One region of the Caballeronia sp. ATUFL_M2_KS44 genome, then DNA from elsewhere that is predicted to be linked to it. Evidence: predicted binding sites of a transcription regulator. Region 1 holds the regulator's gene; each other region holds the start of a gene.
The links. Region 1 encodes FliA, which starts transcription of late flagellar genes. Its sites were predicted from a motif close to CTAAAGTTTNNNNNNNNNNNGCCGNTA; they were not measured.
Positions count from the first base shown of each region.

Region 1 (7,392 bases):
GCGCGGCTGTCGGCGCGTCAGGTCGAACCGCTGCGCACGTTCTGCGAGTGGATTCGCCGCCTGTCCGACCGCGCCGCGCGCGATCCGGCGACCACCGTGCTCGACGACATGATGGAAGCCATCCATTACGAAGCCTATCTCTACGATGCCTTCGACGAGCGGCAGGCTCAATCGAAATGGCAGAACGTGCTGGAGTTTTGCGAGTGGCTGAAGCGCAAGGGCACGAAGCCGGAGGCGTCGCCCGAAACGGAACAGACCGGCTACGACACCGCCGACGGTCTCTCCGACGACGGCAAGAATCTGCTCGGCCTGATCCAGACCGTCGCGCTGATGTCGATGCTCGAAGGCAAGGACGAAGATCCCGACGCGGTGCGGCTTTCGACGGTGCATGCGTCGAAGGGGCTGGAGTATCCGCACGTGTTTCTGGTGGGCGTGGAGGAAGGCATCATGCCGCATCGGGGGAATTCGGACGATGACAGTCCCGTCGACGATGCGCGCATCGAGGAAGAGCGCCGGCTGATGTACGTGGCGATCACGCGGGCGCAGCGCAGTCTGCATCTGAACTGGTGCAAGAAGCGCAAGCGCGCGCGGGAGACGGTGGTGTGCGAGCCGTCGCGCTTCATCCCCGAAATGCTGCTCGACGATGCGCCGCCGCCGACCGCGGAAGAAGCGCCGCTGTCGCCGAAAGACCGGATGGCGATGCTGAAGGCGATGCTGCAAAAGGGCTGATCGACGCCCGAAAAAAACCCTGCGACGCGTGATGCGTGCGCAGGGTTTTTTCTATCGCCGCGACGTTACTTCGACGCGTTCACCATGTAATCGACGGCGGCTTTCACGTCGGCGTCCGGCGCATTCGATCCGCCTTTCGGCGGCATCGCGCCCTTGCCGTGCAGCGCGTAGTTGTAGACGGTATCCATCGAATCCTTGAGGCGCGGCGCCCAGGCGGCTTTATCGCCGAACTTCGGTGCGTTCAGCACGCCCGCCGCGTGACACGCCTGGCAGACCTGTTCGTAGAGCGCCTTGCCCGCTTGCGATGCATCCGCGCTTTGCGCGCCCGCAGCCGGAGCCGATGCCGTCTGCGGCACGGACGCCAGCGCGGCGACGGCGGCAGCGGCCTGCGCGTTTTCGGTGGCGCCCGAAGCAGCCGCCGGAGCCGATGCCGATCCTGGAGCCGACGCGCCCGTCGATGCCGCCGCGCCCGATGCCGGTTGCGCCGGCTCCGCGAACTTGCCGCCGCCGTTGTTCGCCATGTAGACGACGGCGCGCGCGATTTCGAAGTCGCTGTAATCGTCGGGGCTGGTGCCGCCGCGCGGGGGCATCGCGCCCTTGCCGTTGAGCGCGTTGTGCAGCAGCGTGTCGTAGCCTTCGCCGATGCGCGGGGCCCACGCGCCGGAATCGCCGAATTTGGGTGCGCCGGCTGTGCCTGTCGCGTGACAGGTGGAGCAGACGGCCTTGAACACTTCCTCGCCGGTTTTGTAGACGCGGGGCGCGTTGGCGTCGCGGATATCGACCTTCGCGGCGGGCGCGATGCGCTCGACGACGGAAGCGTCGATGTTGGTGCCGGCGCCGGTGCGCGTCGAGGAATCGACGTAGACGGCCAGCAGAATGATGATGGCGACCGGGATGCCGAACCCCGCGATCACCGCCGCGATGAGTTGGCCGGGCGTTCTGATCGGGGCTCCGTGGGGGGCTTCGCTCATGCTTGTCTCGTCTCCCGTTTTTTGATTGAGTCGGTTCAGACAGCGTGACGGCTACGGCTTTGCCCTTTGCGTCGCCAAGGGCACGGTCGATTATAGACGGAACGTTTAACGGAAGGCGCAGGGGCGGCGAGGCGTGTAGCGGGCGTTTACCCGCATTTTCGCCGATGCCGCGCGGCCCGCCGAACCCTGCGCGATGGACGGATCTGCGGAAAACAGGTATTCTCTCGGATTCGCATGGGTCTTGCTGTCGCCTTTCGGCACCTGCAAGCAAGGCCTTCCGCCGATGCGCCCGTAGCTCAATGGATAGAGTACTGCCCTCCGAAGGCAGGGGTTGCTGGTTCGATCCCAGCCGGGCGCGCCATCTTTGTCGTGCAACAGCCGACGCGCTGACCACCAGTTGCCAACAACCCGAGCGTAAACCTGCATCGCTCGTAAACCAACAGCGGCCGAGTCACCCAAGACCCCAGCCGCCGCGCCAAGCCACGAAACCTGAGCTAAAAGCTCAAGCCTCCACGCCCGTCCACTCCTGCTCCCGCAACTTCGCCCGCAGCCGCGCCACCGCCTGGCTATGCAGCTGGCACACGCGCGACTCGCTCACTTCCATCACCGCGCCGATTTCCCGCAGATTCAGCCCGCGCTCGTAATAGAGGCTCATCAGCAGCTTCTCCCGCTCCGGCAAGCGATCGATCGCCTCGATCAGCGCGCCGCGCAAGCTATCGTCGAGCAACGCCGACAGCGGGTCCGACCGATCCACGCAGTATCGATCCAGAAACGGCTCGTCATCCGCCGAACGATCGAAGTCTTCGTAATAGATCAACTGGCTGCCGTGCAAGTCCTGCAGCATCGACTGGTACTCGTCGAGCGGCAACTGCATGTGCTCGGCGATCTCCATCTCGCTCGCCGACCGGCCGAGGCTCTGCTCGACCTTGTGCACCGCCGATTCCACCTCGCGCGACGTCTTGCGCATGCTGCGCGGCAGCCAGTCGTTCGCACGCAGTTCGTCGAGCATCGCGCCGCGAATCCGCTGGCTCGCGTACGTTTCGAACTGCGCGCCCTGATCTTCCTTGTAACGGCTCGCCGCATCCATCAGGCCGATCATGCCGGCCTGAATCAGATCGTCGAGATCCACGCTCGCCGGCATCTTGGCGACGAGTTGCAACCCCAGTCGACGCACGAGCGGCGCATAGCGCGTCAGCACGTCGGATTGCGAGAGTTTGCCTTGGGCGTTGTACATCTGGGTCACCTTTGTCTTGATCACATCGACGCCGTACTGCTCAATGCATGGCCGGAAAACGCCGGCGCTCTGCGCACCGTTTCCCGCCCGCCCTTGTCAGACTCGCCAACCAAAAACCGCGCATCGTCTCCGGCTTCCGCGTCGCGCGCACCAGGCGCGGCCCGCATCGGCCAGTGCAGAAGCTCCGCCGCGATCTGGCGGTAATCGCGTGCCGCAGCCGTAGCCGGAAACGCTTCCACCGCCGAGCGCGAGAGCTCCCTCGCCCGAGCGACGCGCGCATCCTCGGACACATATCCCGCCTGCACGAGCGACACAGCCAGATACCGGCTCGCCACACCCGACAGGTTCTCGAACGCGACCGCCGCATCGGCCGGGTTCTGCACATGATTCATCAGCACGCGGAACTGGCCGATCGCATGCGCGTAATGCAGACGCTTCATGCACGCGTACGCCTCGGTGATCGCCGCCGCGGCCACGCGCGTCACGATCAGAAAGTCATGCGCCTGCGCCGCGAGCGACGACAACGCGCCATGCCGATCCAGCTGCGCATCGATCAGCACGATGTCCGCCGGGCCGTCGAGCAGCGCGCGACACTGCGCGGCATCGTGGCTCACGCGTTCGTCGCGGGGCGCGGCGATCAGCGAAAAGCCGAGCGGCGTGCGCGTCACCACGTCCTGCGGCGCTTGCCGTCCGGACATCACCGCGGCGAGCGCCTGCGAATCCGAAAGCCCCGCCATGCGCGTCACCGATGCGCTGTTCTGCCGCTCGTCGATGACGAGCACATCCTTGCCATGCACGGCGAGCGCCGCGCCGAGATTCACCACCGCCGACGTGCAGCCGATGCCCGCCGGTCCGCCCGCGACCGCCACCACGCGCGAACCTGCACGCGTGAGAAGCCGTCTCAGGCCTTCAGCCTGGTCGAGCACGAGCTTATCCAAAGCGAACCTCATGAAGTTCGGCCGTCGCGCGCGCGGACAATGCGGAGAGCAGTGCCGGCACTTCCTCGTCCTGCGGCACGAACGGCGAGCCGTCGCGCGGAATGCAGAACGCACTCTTGATCAGAAAACGCTTGGTCGCGACGTACAGGTTCTCCGGCACCTTCTGTCCGGTCGATACGTAATGCACCGGCAGCTTGTAGCGGATGACCGTGTCGAGCACGCCGCCGAGATTCGTCGCTTCGTCGAGCTTGGTCAGAATGCAGCCGGCGAGCGGCGGCTGATCGACCGCGCTCTTGTACGCCTGCACGACTTCGTTGAGCGTGTCGCCGTGGCTCGTCGCGTTGAGCAGCAGAATGCGCTGCACCGGATGACCCGCGCCGCACAGCATCGAAATCTGGTCGGAGACCATGCGATCGCGCTGGCTCATGCCGATCGTGTCGATCAGCACGATGTGTTTGTTGCGCAGTTCGGAGAGCGCGAGTTGCAGGTCCGCCGCGTCCTTCACCGCATGCACCGAGACGCCGAGAATCTTGCCGAAGATGCGCAGTTGCTCGTGCGCGCCGATCCGGTAGCTGTCCGTCGTCAGAAGCGCGACCTTGCTCGCGCCGAAGCGCATCACGCAGCGCGCGGCGAGCTTCGCGGTGGTCGTCGTCTTGCCGACGCCCGTCGGGCCCATCAGCGCGAACACGCCGCCGCGTTCCATCAGCGCGTCTTCGCTCGCCATCACCGGCAAATTCGATTCGAGCACCTGCTGCACCCATTCCATCGCGTGCTCGGCGCTTTGCATTTCCGGCATGTTGTCGATGACCATGCGCACGAGTTGCGCCGAAAAGCCGGCGGCGAAAAGACGCTTGGTCAGCACGGCGTCGCTCGGCGTGCGGCGCTGGCGGTCGCTCCAGAGCAGACCCGAGAAGTGTTCTTCCATCATGGCGCGCATCGACGAAAGCTCGTTCATCACGGTTTCGTTGACGACCTGCTCCATGCGCGCACGGATCGCTTCCGTGACGACAGCCGCCGCGTTCGCGGGCAAGCCATCGAACGCACCTTCCGCCGATACAGCCGGCACGTTCACCGCCGGCGATGCGTCCACTTGCGGCGCGCTCGCGTTGATCTTCTGCGCGGCGCGGCGTGCGGCGACCTGCGCGGCTTCGCGCGCCCACTCGGGCGTGTCGATCTTCGCCGGCGCGGGCTGGCGCTGGGCGTGGATCGCGGGTTCGGGCTTGTCGATGGCCGGTGCTTTCGGCGCGACGGGCACGCCGAGACCGCGCGCAATCGCCGACGATGCCGACAGCGGCCGGCTCGACGGCGTCGCGGCCTGTTCGGCGATGCGTCGCGCATGCTCGATCAGCCACGGATTCGAATCGGCCATCGTGCGCGATGCGTCATCGGCGGGCGATTCGTCGTCGGCGTCGGTATTCGCGCCGAACACGGACGAGAACACATCGCCGCTTGCATACGGATTCGACGCGGCCGGCTTGGCCGCAGCGGCCGCCGCCTGCGCGAGCGCGGCGCGCGGCGTGGCGCTTGCAAACGGCGCGGGTGCCGATGCGGCCTGCTCCGCTGCGGGCGAAATGGACGCGATATCGCTGTCCGCGACGCCCATGATTTCAACGGAACCGTCGTCGAGGGTACGGTTCGACAACACGATTGCATCGGGGCCGAGCGCTTCCCGAACCTGTCGCAGTGCGTCGCGGCTGTTCGCGCCAATGAATTTACGAATGTTCAAACTTGCCCCCGATGAGGAATAACTGCGATCTTTGCGAGGCGGACGCCGCCGGATGTTTCGTCGTGTCCGCTTTTCAGTGAAGCCATTATTGCGAACTTGAGGCCTCGCCTATCGCTGGATAAAGGGTGTGAAAAAGGGGTATTTCGGCTGATGGACGGCAGCGACGCGTTCGGCGAGCGCGTCGCGGAAAAAGATTCCGCTTCCGGCGGCGTCCACGGCGGCGCGTCGCGGCGTAAGCTGTAGGGCGCTCGCGCGGCGCGCAGCCGCGCCGGAAGAACCGACAACCCGCTTTCACGCGACCCAGGTCAGCGACGCCGAGCGCTGGCCGGCACCGACAGGAGACTTTTACGCATGGCGTCCGATGTTTCCCCCGCTTCGACCGCTTCCTCTCAAACCACCGGCGCGCGTCTCGTCGTCGATGCGCTCGTGCATCACGGCGTCGAGCGCGTGTTCTGCGTGCCCGGCGAGAGCTTTCTCGCCGTGCTCGATTCGCTGCACGACGAGACCGGCCAGATAGAGACCATCGTGTGCCGCCACGAGGCGGGCGCGGCGAACATGGCCGAAGCGGTCGGCAAGCTGACCGGCCGGCCGGGCGTCGCCATCGTGACGCGCGGCCCGGGCGCGACGCACGCGTCCATCGGCGTGCACACGGCGTATCAGGATTCGACGCCGATGATCCTGCTCATCGGCCAATGCGCGCGCGACCACATGGATCGCGAGGCGTTTCAGGAGATCGACTATCGGCGCATGTTCGGGCAGATGGCGAAGTGGGTCGCGCAGATCGACGATCCGCGCCGCGTGCCCGAATACATGAGTCACGCCTTTCATGTCGCGACGGCGGGGCGTCCGGGGCCGGTCGTGCTCGCGCTGCCCGAAGACATGCTGACCGAAGCCTGCGACGCCGTGCCCGCCGCGCCGCGATATCAGCGCGTGGCGGCATCGCCTTCGGCGGCGCAGATCCAACGCCTGCGCGACACGCTCGCGAATGCGAAGCAGCCGTTCGTGATCGCGGGCGGCAGCGGCTGGACGCAGGACGCCACGCAAGACTTCGCGCGCTTCATCGAGCGCTGGCAGTTGCCCGCGGGCTGCGCGTTCCGCTTTCAGGACACGCTGAACAACGAGCATCCGAACTATGCGGGCGATGTCGGCCTCGGCATCAATCCGGCGCTCGCCGCGCGCGTGCGCGATGCCGACGTGCTCTTCGTGCTCGGCCCGCGCATGGGCGAATCGACGACGGGCGGCTACACGCTGCTCGACATCCCGAAGACGAAGCAGACGCTCATCCACGTGCATCAGGGCGCGGAGGAACTCGGGCGCGTCTATAGCGCGGATTTGCCGATCGTCTCGGGCATGCCGGAGATCGCGTCTCTTCTGGCCTCTCTGGAACCGCCCGCCAACGTGCCCTGGGCCGGAAGCGCCGAAGCCGCGCACGCCGCGTATCTCGAATGGCGCAAGCCGAAGCCGATGATGGGCGACGTTCAGCTCGGCGAAATCATGCGCCAGCTCGCGGAAACGATTCCCGCCGATTCGATCCTGACGAACGGCGCGGGCAATTACGCGACGTGGCTGCATCGGCACTATTCGTATCGGCATTTCCGCTCGCAAGTGGCGCCGACGAGCGGCGCGATGGGCTACGGCGTGCCCGCCGCCATCGCCGCGAAGTCGCTGTATCCGGAGCGCACGGTGATCGCGTTCGCCGGCGACGGCTGCTTCATGATGTCGAGCCACGAAATCGCCACGGCGATGCAGTACGGACTGGCGGTGATCTTCGTCGTCGTGAACAACGCGCAGTAC
Region 1 covers NZ_JALQEA010000028.1:195,663-203,054, forward strand. The annotation lists gene NCR39_RS13525 (UvrD-helicase domain-containing protein) at 1-729, shown strand, start outside; gene NCR39_RS13530 (c-type cytochrome) at 795-1,700, opposite strand; tRNA gene NCR39_RS13535 (tRNA-Arg) at 1,986-2,061, shown strand; gene NCR39_RS13540 (RNA polymerase sigma factor FliA) at 2,203-2,934, opposite strand; gene NCR39_RS13545 (MinD/ParA family ATP-binding protein) at 2,955-3,872, opposite strand; gene flhF (flagellar biosynthesis GTPase FlhF) at 3,865-5,598, opposite strand; gene NCR39_RS13555 (thiamine pyrophosphate-binding protein) at 5,950-7,392, shown strand, end outside.

Region 2 (7,392 bases), on a different contig from region 1:
GCGCCTTCGCGAGAATCTTGTCGCGGCGCAGGCCGGCGCCGTCGTCGCTCACTTCAATGACGATGTTGCCGCCGTGATGCGCCGCCGACAGCACGAGCTGCCCGGTCGCGGGCTTGCCCGCCGCGCGGCGCGTTTCCACGGTCTCGATGCCGTGATCGAGCGAGTTGCGCACGAGGTGCGTGAGCGGATCGATGATGCGCTCGATCAGGCTCTTGTCGAGTTCGGTCGCCTGACCGAACGTGACGAGTTCCACTTCCTTGCCGAGCTTGCCGGCAATGTCGCGCACGAGTCGCGGGAAGCGGCTGAAAACGTAGTCCATCGGCATCATGCGGATGGACATGACGGCTTCTTGCAGGTCGCGCGCGTTGCGTTCGAGCTGCGCCATGCCGTTGAAAAGACGGTCGTGCAATGCGGGATCGAACGCGCTCGTGGTTTCCGCGAGCATCGCCTGCGTGATGACGAGTTCGCCCACCAGGTTGATGAGCTGATCGACCTTCTCCACGCCGACGCGAATGGAGCTGCCTTCCGCCGATGCCGCCGCTTGCGGACGCGCCTTCTTCTCGGCGTCGCCCGATGCGCTCTTCTGCGCGGCGGATGACGGGATGGCGGCAGCGACTTGCGCCGCCGCCTTCGCCGCTTCTTCTTTGTGCTGAGCCGCGGATGCGGGCGCGTCCTGCGCCTGCGATACGGCCGGCTGTGCGTGTAGCGTGTGTTGCTCCGATGCCTCCGGTTGCTCCGGTTGTACCGGCGCGCTGGCCTGCGCATCGCCCCGGCCGATCGCAATCTGCGATTCATCGATCACGAAGCAGCACACAGCCACGATGTCGTCGGCGCTGACGTCCGAATCGAGCCAAAGCACGAGTTCGGCGTCCGTCTTCTTTTCTCCGACGATGCTGCCCAGGTTCCCCAGCTCCTCGGTCAAAGTCGCCAGGTCCTTCTCGCCCACCCCCCGTAGCGTAATTTTCAGGTGGGGTCCAACTTCCGCCGCCGGTGCGCTGGCTGCGGTTCCTGCGTTCGTTGCGTTCGCGGCTTCGCTCGCGCCGTCGGCGATCTCGAAAGCGCCGTCCCAGTTGCCATCGTCTTCAATGGCTTCGAGCGCCTGCGTGAGCACGTGCGCGGGCGGCGCGTTCGGGCCTTCGTAGGCCGGCGCGGTTTGCAATTGCGCTTGCGTTTGTGCTTGTGCTTGTACCGGCGCCGGTTCGGCCGCTTCGCCCGCGTCTTCGTTCTTCAGCCGTTCGAGCTTCGCGCAGATCGCGGCGGCGGCGGCTGCATCCGGCTCCGCGCTCGCGCGATACGCGGCGAGCTGGTCGGAGAGCACGTCTTTCGTCGCGAGGAACGTGTCGATCATGTCGCGGCGCAAAACGAGTTCGTTGTTGCGTGCGCGGTCCAGCAGCGATTCGAGGATGTGCGTCGTTTCGGTGAGCGCCGTGAAGCCGAACGTCGCCGCGCCGCCCTTGATCGAGTGCGCCGCGCGGAAGATCGCCGCGAGGTCCTCGGGATCGGGATTCGCGATATCCAGAACGAGCAGCAGTTGCTCCATCTGCGCGAGCAGTTCATCGGCTTCGTCGAAGAAGGTTTGATAGAACTGGGTAATGTCGAGTGTCATGCTTGGTTCACCGCGAGAATGCTGTGTGTGTTCTGTTTTGCGCCGCCGCTTTTTTGCCGCTCTTCGCTGCCTTTTGCCGCTTCAGTGCTGCTCTTGTTCCTGCGCTTCCGCGATCGCCGCGACCACTTCCGTCAGCAGGTCCGGATCGAGCGGTTTCTCGATCCAGCCCGTCGCGCCCGCCGTCCGCGCCGCGTCCTTGAACGGCTCGCCGTCTTCGGTCGTGAGCACGAGGATCGGCGTCGCCTTGTACGCGGGATTCGCGCGCAATTCGACGATCAGATCGAGCCCGCTCTTCTTCGGCATGTGATGGTCCGTGAGCACGAGATCGAAGCGCTCGGCGAGCGCCCATTCGAGTCCTTCGTCGCCGTCCGACGCCACGGTCACCTCGTAGCCCGCTGTCGTCAGCGTGGCGGAGAGGATTTGCCGCATGGCGGCGGAATCGTCGATTGCCAGAATGTTCTTGATCATGTGTGTCTCTCGCGGTCTTGCCGTGATGACGGCCAAAACGTGCGCAGTCTTGAGCGTTTTTGGAAGCTATTTCGCTTAATGCGCGAGCTTTTTGAGGAGCGAGCCGGCTTCCGGCGCGGTCGATGCATCCGCGGGCGCGTTGTCGAACACCGCGCCGGGCGCGCCGTCGTCGCGCAGCATGGCCGCTTCGGACTTGTGGTTCAGCACGATGACGCTGATGCGCCGGTTCTCGGGATCGAGCGGGTCTTTGCGATTGAGGTTCTGTGTCGACGCGAGGCCGAGCACGCGCAGCACCTTCGCTTCGTCCATGCCGCCCGCGACCAGTTCGCGCCGCGACGCGTTCGCGCGATCCGCCGACAGTTCCCAGTTGCTATAGCCTTTCTCGCCGCCCGCGTATTTCACGGCGTCGGTGTGTCCCTGCACGACGATGCGGTTCGGCACGTCGTTCAGCGTGCGGCCGATTTCGCGCAGGATGTCGCGCATGTACGGCTGCACGGTGTCGCTGGAGAGCGCGAACATCGGGCGCTTTTGTGTATCGACGATTTCGATGCGCAAGCCCTGTTGCGTCGATTCGATGCGAATCTGCTGCTTGAACTGCTGCAACGTCGGGTTCGCCTCGATCGCCGCCATCAGCTTCACTTGCAGGTCGTGCAGCCGCACCTGTTCGCGGCGTTCGAGTTCGGTGGTGGCCTGCTTGAGCGCTTCGTCGTCGGGTTCGGTGCGCGGCGTGCGGTCGCTCATGCGCATGGTGCCCGGCTCGGGGCTGGAAATATCGCGCCCGCCGCCCGTGATGATGCTCGAATCCATGCCGACGGTTTTTCCGCCGACCATCGCCGCCTTGAGCGGCATGTTGAAATACTCCGCGATGCCGCGCCGCTGCACCGGCGACGTCGACGAAAGCAGCCACATCAGCAGGAAGAACGCCATCATCGCGGTCATGAAGTCCGCGTAGGCGAGCTTCCACGCGCCGCCGTGATGCCCTTTCGCACCCTTGCCGACAACACGCTTGATGAAGATCGGACGGTCTTTTTCGCTCATGATGCCGTCACTTCGCCTTCACGCGGCGCACGTGCTCTTCGAGTTCGGAGAACGACGGACGCTCCGTCGAGAACAGCACCTTGCGGCCGAATTCGACGGCGATGGCGGGCGCGTAACCGTTGAGGCTCGCGAGGATCGTCACCTTGATGCACTGGAACATCTTCGTCTGCTCGGCGACGCGCTGCTCCGCGATGTTCGCGAGCGGCCCGATGAAGCCGTACGAAATGAGAATGCCGAGGAACGTGCCGACGAGCGCCTGCGCGATCATCTCGCCGAGAATCGCGGGCGGCTGGTCGGCGGACGCCATCGTATGCACGACGCCCATCACCGCCGCGACGATGCCGAACGCGGGCATCGCGTCGCCGACCTTGTGCAGCGCCTGCGCGGGCGCTTCGCCTTCGACGTGATGCGTCTCGATCTCTTCGTCCATCAGGCTTTCGATTTCGAACGCGTTCATGTTGCCGCCGACCATCAGGCGCAGATAGTCTGTGAGGAATTCGACGATGTGATGGTCCGCGAGAAGCTTCGGATACTGGCTGAAGATCGGGCTTTTGTTCGGATCGTCGATGTCGGCTTCGAGCGTGAGCGTGCCTTCCTTGCGCGCTTTCGCGAGCAAAACGTAGAGCAGGCCCATCAGTTCCATGTACACGTCCTTGTTGTACTTGGAGCCTTTGAACAGCGTGGGAATGACGAGCAGCGTCGCCTTGATCGTCTTGATGCCGTTGCCGAGGATGAACGCGCCGATGCCCGCGCCCGCGATCATCAGAATTTCGACCGGCTGCACGAGCGCGCCAAGGTGGCCGCCTTCGAGCGCGTAACCGCCGAAAACGGACAGCAATGTCACGAGCGTTCCAACGAAAATCAGCACGGGCGAGTCCTCGAAATTGATGCGGATGACCGGCGTGAGCGCGCGGTTAAGGATGTTTACGGCATGGGGGAGGAAAACTTTGAGGGCGGGAGGCCGCCGCGCGTGCGGCGCAATGGCGCGGCGCGGAACCGCCTGGGACGCGGACGGACGCCGCGTCTGAAGAAATCGCAGCCGCTTGGCGCAGCTTTAGCCGATCTGCGCGACAGCCGCGTCGGCGGCCTGCGCGAGCGCGGCGCGCTTGCCCTTGTCCGCGAGCGATGAAAGGATCGCGTGGTCGTCGAACCGGAAGCGGCACAGCAGATGGCTCGACGACGCCACTTTCACCGCCTGCACCGGCGTGAGCGACGCGACGACATCGGCGACGTGCTCGGACAGGCCGAGCCGGGACATCGCCGTGTCGCGGTCCTCGCGAAGCATCGCTTGCGCGAGCAGCAAATACGACAAATTCACCTCGCGAATTTCCGCGAGCGCGCCGGTGGCTGCGCTCATGCGTGCGCTATCGCCGAATTTCGTGGCCGTCATCTTTCCCCCGAGTCGATTCGTGGCTGGTCAGGCCGCGCGGGAAACGTTTGCTCGAATGCGCCAAAAAAAACCGGCGAATCCGGCCCCGCATAATGTGTCGGCCCGATTGTCGCCCGGCGCGGCTCGCGCGCCTATCGGACGGACACACCGACTCGCCGACGGAATTTCGCCCGGAATCGTGTAGGAAAAATTCGTACACGACACGAATTGATTGCGCGTCGGCAAAGGCTTTATCGGCGGGAATCGCCCGGACTTTAGGCCGGCGGACCGGGAACGATACGTGCTGAAGAACGCCTCGCCGCTCGCGTCGCGCGGTCAATCTGCGTTCCCGGTGCCGCGAACGGTGCAATTTTTGACTTCGTAACAGTCGGTGTTTCGCGCTGTAACAAGGTTAAGCGATTGAAAAATGACGTGAAATGCCGCTCTCGATCCCGATAATGAACGTAAGGGATAACCCGGTCGAGAGCCGGAACCGATTCTGGGCAGCCTGAAGCAACACACTCGCTTCGCGCCGGCCGCCCGTCCGAAAGGCATGCGTCGACTGTTCGACCGGCTTCACCGCATGTCCACACGAAAGCTTTGCATGGCCCGGAGTCACGTTAGAAGCGCCGCTCCGGCACTGCTCTGCAAGGGCCAGAGGCGCAAACCGCCGATCGCGGCCCACACTGGAGAACCACGTTATGCGAATCGCACAAATTGCACCGTTGCACGAAGCAGTTCCCCCGAAGTTCTACGGCGGCACTGAGCGCGTGGTGTCTTATCTGACGGATGCGCTCGTCGATCTCGGCCACGATGTGACCTTGTTCGCAAGCGGCGATTCGCAAACCAAGGCGACGCTCGAAGCCGCGTGGCCGCGCGCGCTGCGCCTCGACCCGACCATCCGCGATGCGCTCGCGCCGCACATGTTGCTGCTCGAAACGGTTCGCCGCCGCGCGCACGAGTTCGACGTGCTGCACTTTCACCTCGACTACATGCCGTTCCCGCTGTTTTCGCAGCTCGACACGCCGTTCGTGACCACGCTGCACGGCCGTCTCGATCTGCCCGAACTGCAGCCGATCTTCGATACCTTCACGAAGGCGAACGTCATCTCGATTTCGGACAATCAGCGCGGCCCGCTGCCGCAGGCGAACTGGCTGAACACGGTCTATCACGGCCTGCCGGACGACCTGCTCACGCCGCAGCCGCACAAGAAGCCGGAATATCTCGCGTTCCTCGGCCGAATTTGCCCGGAAAAGCGCGCGGACCTGGCCATCAAGATCGCGGCGCAAAGCGGCCTGCCGCTCAAGATCGCGGCCAAGGTCGACAAGGCCGATCAGGACTATTTCAAGTCGACGATCGAGCCGCTGCTGTCGCAGGCGCACGTCGAATTCATCGGCGAAATCAACGAGGTGCAGAAGCCGGAGTTCCTGTCGGGCGCGAAGGCGCTGCTGTTCCCGATCGACTGGAACGAGCCGTTCGGCCTCGTGATGATCGAAGCGATGGCGTGCGGAACGCCGGTGATCGCGTTCAATCGCGGTTCGGTGCCGGAAGTCATCGATCACGGCGTGACCGGCTTCATCTGCGAGGACGTGCAGGGCGCGGTGGGCGCGCTGCATCGGATCGACGAGCTGTCGCGCACGGAAATCCGCGCGCAGTTCGAACGCCGCTTCAGCGCGAAGACCATGGCGCAGAACTATGTCGATACCTACACCGCGATGCTCCAGGCCGCGAAACGCCCGGTCTTGCGTCAGGTTGCGATCGGCTAAACGCTTCGCCCTGCTTTGCCCCCGAAATGCCGCCTCGTCAGGCGGCATTTTTCTTTTCCGGACAGCCGACACAGACAAATCCGAACCTTCCTGCGCCGCCCGTGAAACGCGCGACCATCGACCAATTTTGACAGTTCACCTAATGAGCCGCGCTTAAACTGCGCTGCGCGGAAACGCTCCGGTTTCTTGCGTCAAATCAATGGTCGATCATCTTTTCACGAGGCAGGATCATGCAATTGTCGAAGCGTCTCGGCGCTGAAATTTTCGGTACTTTCTGGCTGGTGCTGGGCGGTTGCGGAAGCGCCGTTCTGGCAGCAGCCTTTCCTCACGTCGGCATCGGGCTGGTGGGCGTTTCGATCGCCTTCGGCCTCACCGTGCTCACCATGGCTTACGCCATCGGCCACGTCTCCGGCTGCCATCTGAACCCGGCGGTGAGCATCGGCCTCGCGGTCGCGGGGCGCTTTCCCGTGCGCGATCTCGCGCCGTACATCGTCGCGCAGGTGATCGGCGCGACGCTCGGCGCGTTCGTGCTGAAGCTGATCGCGACGGGCGCGCCCGGCTTCGATCTCGTCGCGAGCGGCTTCGCGGCGAACGGCTTCGGCGACCACTCGCCGGGTCAATACACGATGTTCGCCGCGCTCGTCTGCGAAGTCGTGATGACGTTCTTCTTCCTGTTCGTGATCCTCGGCGCCACCGACGACCGCGCGCCGAAGGGCTTCGCGCCGATCGCCATCGGCCTGTGCCTGACGCTGATCCACCTGATCTCGATTCCGGTCACGAACACGTCGGTGAACCCGGCGCGCTCGACGAGCCAGGCGTTCTTCGTCGGCGGCTGGGCGCTGGATCAGTTGTGGCTGTTCTGGATTGCGCCGATCGTGGGCGCGATCAGCGCGGGCGTGCTGTATCCGCTGCTGACTTCCGAGTCCCAGACGCGCGGAGTCGGCGCCGTCACGCGATAAGCCGCTGCACGCAGTCGACAAAAACGGGCGCCTCGTGCGCCCGTTTTGCTTTTTCCGGCGACGGATTGCGCGCGCCGTATTAAAAGCGCGCGACAGATGTAATGCGCGATTACGCAGCCTGCTTATTATTTTCGCCGCGCTTGGCGGCCGTCATCGGCAAAGCCCCGCTGCATAGGGCTTTGGCGG
Region 2 covers NZ_JALQEA010000006.1:97,321-104,712, reverse strand. The annotation lists gene cheA (chemotaxis protein CheA) at 1-1,606, opposite strand, end outside; gene NCR39_RS00500 (response regulator) at 1,688-2,074, opposite strand; gene motB (flagellar motor protein MotB) at 2,150-3,112, opposite strand; gene motA (flagellar motor stator protein MotA) at 3,120-3,980, opposite strand; gene flhD (flagellar transcriptional regulator FlhD) at 4,167-4,469, opposite strand; gene NCR39_RS00480 (glycosyltransferase family 4 protein) at 5,183-6,247, shown strand; gene aqpZ (aquaporin Z) at 6,478-7,206, shown strand.
Region 2: motA (flagellar motor stator protein MotA) is a predicted target of FliA. The motif match lies at 4,037-4,063, and genes of this name have one in related genera.

Region 3 (7,392 bases), on a different contig from region 1:
GCGCGAGCGTGCGGTTGACCATCGCGTAGCGCGCGTCGCGGTCCTTCACGAAGAAGACGATATCCGGCATCGCATCGAAGACCGGCGCGAGCAGCGCGAAGTGCGAGAGCATGTCGCTCAGCGACGAAGGCGTCGGCGCATCGGCGTGCAGCGCATCGCGCGAAGCGTGTCCGGCAGTAAGGCCCTGCGTGCTCATCGAGCGTTCGCGTTTGGTCGTGTGCGTGATTTTCGCGACGATTATAGGGGCGCTGGAATTGCGTCAATATTGGCGCTGTCCCCACTATTCTTCGGCATGCGACGGTGGAATGGAGAACCGTGGCCTGGCCCAGAAATGAAAAATGCCGTCCTGCGACGGCATTTTTCATGGTGCTGCTCGGCTTCGACGCTTCACGCGGCGATACGCGCACGCTCCGGTTCCGCGCGGTCGTCGCCGGCATCCTCGTTGTCATCGTAGAGATGCAGGAGCCGGTAACCGCTCTTGTACACCGGCTGCAGGCGGAAGTGGTTCACCGGCTCGATTTCCAGCGCGAGGCGCAGACGCGACACGTGACTGTCGATGGTGCGCGTGGTTTCGCGGAACTCGCGGCCCCAGACCATCGCGAAGATGTGATCGCGCGACAGCACGCGGCCGATGTTCGAGAAGAAAAGCTGCGCGAGGCGGAACTGCGTGCCGCTCAGTTGCACCGGACGGCCGCGCACGGTGACGGTCTGCTGGCGCGAATCGAAACGATACGGCCCGATTTCGAGGCACGCGCTCGACGTGGCCGGGAACGCGCGGCGCAGCAACGCTTCGATGCGCGCGCCGAATTCGCCCGGGCGGATGGGGTACACCACGTAGTCGTCCGCGCCCGCCGTCAGCGCACACACGACGTTGTGCTCCGCGCCGTCGGGCGTGGCGAACATGACGGGAACGCGTTCGCCGAAGCTCGAACGCACGGATTTGAGAAGATCGAGACCGCAGAGACCGGACGAATTCCAGTCGAGAATCAGCAGATCGACCGTCGAGCGCGAAAGCGCTTTGGAGAGCATGAGACCGTCGCCAAAGGTCACGACCGTGTGGCCGAGCCGTTTGACGACGTCGCTGATGAGGTTTCGATAACTTGTGTCGGTTTGCAAAACGGCGACGCGCATAGTGTCAAGCCTGATGAGTCTAAGGGACATGGGCCGAACGCCGCCCTGCTGCCGCGGCGTTCCCCGGGCGTCTCGTTACAAAAAGAGACGCCGAATACAGGCACGCATTCTGGTCAGCCGGGCATCCCTTTCCCATCGGATTGATCCGAAATTGTCAACGCATGTCATCACTTGTCACGGCGTGCGTCTCCCGGGCACCACCGCGCAATCGTCCGATTGCGAAAGTTCGTGTAGCGGAGACTTACATCCTGTAACATGCCGCCTTTGGCTCACAATGGCCCAAACCCCGCTTTCGCCGTTTTTACCGAGACGCCGCGAAGGCATGCGCCGCGGCTGCCCGTCGTCACGCGCAGTGCGGTTGGCGGGTGCCGGCTTCGAATCCGCGCCCGAGTCGTTCCCGTTTCGCGCTCACCCGGCGCGTCTGACATCCCGCAGGGCATCGCCTCGTTCCATGCGTCGCTGACGGCACGCGTGGCTTTTCTCATTACGGGTTCTCATTCGATGCAGGCAACACCTTTCGACGGCGCGTCGCACGCCGCCGGCCGCTCGCTCACGCGCGGCGATTACAAGACGCTCACGCTCGCCGCGCTCGGCGGCGCGCTCGAGTTCTACGACTTCATCATTTTCGTGTTCTTCGCGCCGGTCATCGGCCAGCTATTTTTCCCGCCTTCGATTCCCGACTGGCTGCGGCAATTGCAGACCTTCGGCATCTTCGCCGCCGGTTATCTTGCGCGGCCGCTGGGCGGCATCGTCATGGCGCACTTCGGCGACCTGCTCGGCCGCAAGCGCATGTTCACGCTGTCCGTGCTGCTGATGTCGGTGCCGACGCTCCTGATGGGCGGGCTGCCCACGTATGCGTCCATCGGCATGATGGCGCCGGTGCTGTTGCTGCTGTTTCGCGTGATGCAGGGCGCGGCGGTCGGCGGCGAAGTGCCGGGCGCGTGGGTGTTCGTGTCGGAGCACGTGCCGAGCCGTCATATCGGCTATGCATGCGGCACGCTGACGGCCGGCCTCACGGCGGGCATTCTGCTCGGCTCGCTGATCGCGACGGCCATCAACAAGAGCTTCGTTCCCGCCGATGTCGCCGCTTTCGCGTGGCGTCTGCCGTTCCTGCTCGGCGGCGTGTTCGGGCTGTGCTCGGTCTATCTGCGCCGCTGGCTGCATGAAACGCCGGTGTTCGCGGAGTTGCAGAAGCGCAAGTCGCTCGCGGCGGAGATTCCGCTGAAGGCCGTGCTGCGCGACCATGGCCGCGCCGTGATCGTGTCGATGCTGCTGACGTGGATGCTGTCCGCCGCGATCGTCGTCGTGATCCTGATGACGCCGACGCTCCTGCAAAAGCAGTTCGGCATCGCGCCGGCGACCGTGCTCGTCGCGAACTGCGCGGCGACGCTTTGCCTGACCATCGGCTGCGTGCTGGCGGGCGCGATCGCGGGGCGCATCGGCGCGGGCAAGACCATTTTTGTCGGCGGCATCATGCTGGCCGTGTCGTACTACGCGCTCTTCAAGCAGGTCGCAATCGACGCCTCCGTGCTGCTGCCGTGGTACGCGTTCACGGGCTTCACCGTCGGCGTGATCGGCGCGATTCCGTTCGTGATGGTCAAGTCCTTCCCGCCCGCCGTGCGCTTCTCGGGCATTTCGTTCTCGTACAACGTCGCGTATGCGGTGTTCGGTGGACTCACGCCGATCGTCGTCTCGCTGATGATGAAGTCGAGCCCGATGGCGCCTGCGCTGTACGTCGGCGCGTTGTGCGTCGTGGGCGCGCTGACGTCGCTCTTCATCAAGGAAGCGCCGGCTGCGCGATAAGTCTCGCGGCTGAACAATCGATGGCGCGCTCGCGGTTCGGAGCGCGCCATTTTTTTAGGCATGCAGGCACCGGGAACGCCCGTTGCACGCGCTACGGCCGAGCGCGTGAACGCGCGCCTTCGTCCCCGCCTTCGTTCCTTTCCCCGGAGAACACGCCATCATGTCCACCATGCCTCGCTCACCGGAAGAAAACATCGAGCCGGATCCCGACAAGCTGCTCGATCCCGACGCCCCGCCGAATCCCGACGATCCCGACATGCCCGACGGCCCCGATTCCGCCACGCCGATGATCCCCGCCGATCCGCACAACGGCGAGCCGCGCATGTAAGTCACGCGGCACGCGTAAAAAGCAATGCCCGCGCGGTCCGAAACCGCGCGGGCATTATTCGAGCAACGACGCGCGTTACAGGCTCGTCGTCTGCACCGTGCCTGTTTCCAGCGCGCGTTCGATCAGCGCTTCCTGCTGCGCCTTGCGCACCGCGTCCGCGACGAACGTGTCGGGCGCTTCCACTTCCGCCTTGATCGCGCCGATGATGCCGTCGGCCTCGACGATCACGAGCGACTCCGCCGAATCCGCGCGGCTGATGATGACGCGTTGCGGCCCGCCGCCTTCCGCGATGCTGGCGCAGAACTGCATGCGCTCACCGCCGATCACCTGTTCGAATGTTTGAATCATGGCTGCTTTTCCGCGTTGGTTGGACAAATGTCGTCAAGCGCGCGAGCGCGCAACGTTTCTATTATTGATCCGCGCGGCGTCGGCGGGTTCCTTTTTGTAAGGGTGACCGTCAACGGCGCGCGTCGGCGAGTTCGCGCAATGCGGCAGCGGTGGCGTCGTCGGCGGGAAAGAAGGCTTCGATCGCCAGTTCCGACAACGTGATGTCCACGGGCGTGCCGAACACGGTCGTCGTGCTGAAGAACGAAAGCACGCCACGTGCCGTGCGCAAACGCAGCGGCACGATGACCGCATCCGGCTCGCCGTGCCGCTCGTTCGCGGCATGCGGCGGCGCGGGATAAGCCTCGAGTTCCTTCATGAGCGCGGCGAGCGTCGCATCGCCCGACACTTCGACCTGACGCCGCACGCGCGCGAGCAGATGCGCGCGCCATTCGTGCCAATTCTCGATAACGCTCGCGAGTCCCAGCGGATGCATCGACAGCCGCAGCACGTTCACCGGCGGCGCGAGCAGCGACGCATCCGCCGACGCGACCAGCGGCCCGAGCGCGGCATTCGCGGCGATCATCGTCCAGTGCCGGTCGACGGCCAGCGCGGGATACGGCTCGTGTCCTTTCAGCACGAGATCGACGGCGCGGCGCGCTGCATCGAGTTGCGGATCGGCGAGCGCGCGTTCGCGATACAGCGGCGCGTAACCCGCCGCCAAGAAGAGCGTGTTGCGCTCGCGCAGCGGGACGTCGAGTTGCTCGGCCAGGCGAATGAGCATGTCGCGGCTCGGCATCGACCTCCCCGATTCGACGAAGCTCAAATGCCGCGTCGATACATCCGCGATGCCCGCGAGATCGAGCTGGCTCATGCGCCTGCGCTGACGCCATTCGCGCAGCAGCGTGCCGACGGTGGCGGGCGCGGGCCGCGTCGTGGGCTCAAAGAGTGTGTCCATGCGCCGATATTAGATGAAGCGCGCACGTGTCATCCATTACCTCACGCGTCATGCGCCACGTAACATTTACCGCGTCATAAAGCCCTTCGAAATGTTTGCGCAAACGCCCCTAAATCTTCCCGTGTACCGCGCCGTTAAAAAGCCCAGCATCATTGCAGACAATGCTTGGCGAGCCGTGCGTGATTCGTCGATCGAGCGCGCACGGCTCGCCTAGCCCGGACATTTGCGGAGAAATCATGTTTGTCGTTATTGGATGGGTTCTGGTCATCGGCTCGGTGATCGGGAGTTTCATCGGCGTCGGGGGCCACCTTGCCGCGCTCGTTCAGCCGTTCGAATTGCTGTGTATCTTCGGCGCGGCGATCGGCGCATTCGTCGTATCGAACCCGACTGCCACGCTCAAGAAAACGCTTCAGGCGCTGCCCAAGGTGTTCAAGGGTGGCGGCTATACCAAAGAGAAATATCTCTCGCTGATCGCGCTGCTCTATGAGCTGCTGCAAAAGGCGCGCAAGGAAGGAATGATGGCGCTCGAAGCCGATGTCGATGCGCCCGAAGCCAGCCCGCTCTTTCAGAAGTACGAACACGTGATGGCCGATCATCACCTGCTCGACTTCATCGTCGATTATCTGCGCATGATGTCCGCGGGCAACGTGAATGCGCTGGAATTGCAGGACCTGATGGACGAAGAGCTCGAAACGCATCACGCGGAAAGCTCCGTCGCGGCCAACGCGATTCAGAAGATGGCCGATGGCCTGCCCGCATTCGGCATCGTCGCGGCGGTGATGGGCGTCGTGCATACGATGGGTTCCGTGGGCGCCGCGCCCGCCGTGCTCGGCGAGATGATCGCGGGCGCGCTCGTCGGCACGTTCCTCGGCATTCTGCTCGCATATGGCTTCATCGGACCGCTCGCGGACCTGCTCAACGCGAAGGGCGCGGCCGAAGCCAAGCCGTTCCAGTGCGTGAAGTCGGTGCTGCTCGCGTCGATGAACGGTTATGCGCCGACCGTGGCCGTCGAATTCGGCCGCAAGGTGCTGTTCACCGCGGATCGTCCGAGCTTCCAGGAACTCGACGACGCCGTGCGCGCCACCAAGATGCCGAAGTCGGCCTGACGAACGCGTTGATCGAAAGGAATAGCGCTCATGGCTGAAAGACCTTCACGCGACCCGTTGCAATCGGTGCTCGCGCCCACCGTCGTCGTGCGCCGCAAGAAGAAAGGCGGCGGCCACGGCGGGCATCATGGCGGTGCATGGAAGATCGCCTACGCCGACTTCGTCACCGCGATGATGGCCTTCTTCCTTCTGATGTGGCTGCTCGGCTCCACGTCGAAGTACGACAAGGAAGGCATCGAGCAATACTTCAACACGCCGCTCTCCGCGCTCTTCGGCAACGAAGGCGGCGCGTCGTCGCATACGAGCATCATCAACGGCGGCGGCAAGGACTTGTCGAGCTCGCGTCCGGGCGAAGCCAGCAAGAGCCAGACGCAGCCCGTGCCGCCTTCGGTGGCGCGCGCGTCCGTCGCGGCAGAAGACCTGCAACGCTTGCAGCAGTTGAAGCAGAAGCTGACCGCGCTCATCGAGAACACGCCTGCGCTGCGTGCGTTCAAGGACCAGATCCGCATTGCGATCACGAGCGAAGGCTTGCGTATCGAGATCGTCGATTCGCTCAAGCGGCCGATGTTCGCATCGGGCAGTTCGAAGCTCGAAAGCTATGTGACGACGATCCTCTCGAACATCGGCGCATCGCTCAACGACGTGGACAATCGCGTGTCGATTGCAGGCCATACCGACGCCGTGCCGTATTCAGGCAGTCAGGCCGGCTATTCGAACTGGGAGCTGTCGAGCGAGCGCGCGAACGCGGCGCGCCGCGCGCTGGTCACGGGCGGCATGAAGGAAAGCAAGGTGCTGCAGGTACGCGGTCTCGCCGACGTGCTGCCGCTCAACAAGAACGTCATCGACGAGCCGACGAATCGCCGCATCAGCATTCTCGTGCTGAACAAGGCCGCCGAACTCGCGTTCTTCCGCGATGGCGGACGCACCACGGCGGACCAGGCCTTGCCCGCCGATACCGCGATTCCCGCTGCAGTCGCGGCGAAATCGAACCTTGCGGTGGGCGTGGTCAAGTAAGCAGCGCTTACGCGAACCACTCCATCGCGGTCTGCACGACGAGCCACGCGTTCGCCGCGCTGATCACGATGAACAGCAGCCACGCGAGCGCCTTCGTATGCAAGGCGTTCGCGAAGCGGCCCATCAACCCGCGATCGCTCGTCATGCGAATCAGCGGATAAAGCGCGAACGGCAGCTGCAAACTCAGCACGACCTGACTCGCGACCAGCAGCTTGCCCACCGCGCCGTTTCCCATCAGATACACGCCGATCACCGCCGGCACCAGCGCGAGCGCGCGCGTGATCAAGCGCCGCTGATAGCACGGAATCTTCAGGCGCAAGAAGCCTTCCATGATGACCTGCCCCGCAATGGTGCCGGTGAAGGTCGAGCTTTGCCCCGAAGCGAAGAGCGTCACCGCGAAGAGAATCGCGGCGAGCCCGGTACCGACAATCGGCGCGAGCAGCTTGTAGGCATCCTCGATTTCGGTGACTTGCGTATGCCCCGTCGCATGAAACGCGGAGGCCGCGAGAATCAGAATGGCCGCGTTGATCAGGAGCGCGAGCAGAAGCGACACGATGGTATCGAGCCGCGAGAGCTTGATCGCGGATGCAAGGCTCTTTTCATCGCGATTGACGACGCGCGTCTGCACGATCGACGAATGCAGATACAGGTTATGCGGCATGACGGTGGCGCCGAGAATGCCGATGGCGAGATAAAGCGGCTCGCGATTCGACAGCATGTCGATGGAC
Region 3 covers NZ_JALQEA010000039.1:460,510-467,901, reverse strand. The annotation lists gene NCR39_RS17535 (AraC family transcriptional regulator) at 1-112, opposite strand, end outside; gene NCR39_RS17530 (response regulator transcription factor) at 388-1,131, opposite strand; gene NCR39_RS17525 (MFS transporter) at 1,633-2,934, shown strand; gene NCR39_RS17520 (hypothetical protein) at 3,095-3,262, shown strand; gene NCR39_RS17515 (hypothetical protein) at 3,338-3,610, opposite strand; partial or broken gene NCR39_RS17510 (helix-turn-helix domain-containing protein) at 3,720-4,552, opposite strand; gene motA (flagellar motor stator protein MotA) at 4,781-5,650, shown strand; gene motB (flagellar motor protein MotB) at 5,681-6,664, shown strand; gene NCR39_RS17495 (Nramp family divalent metal transporter) at 6,672-7,392, opposite strand, start outside.
Region 3: motA (flagellar motor stator protein MotA) is a predicted target of FliA. The motif match lies at 4,655-4,681, and genes of this name have one in related genera.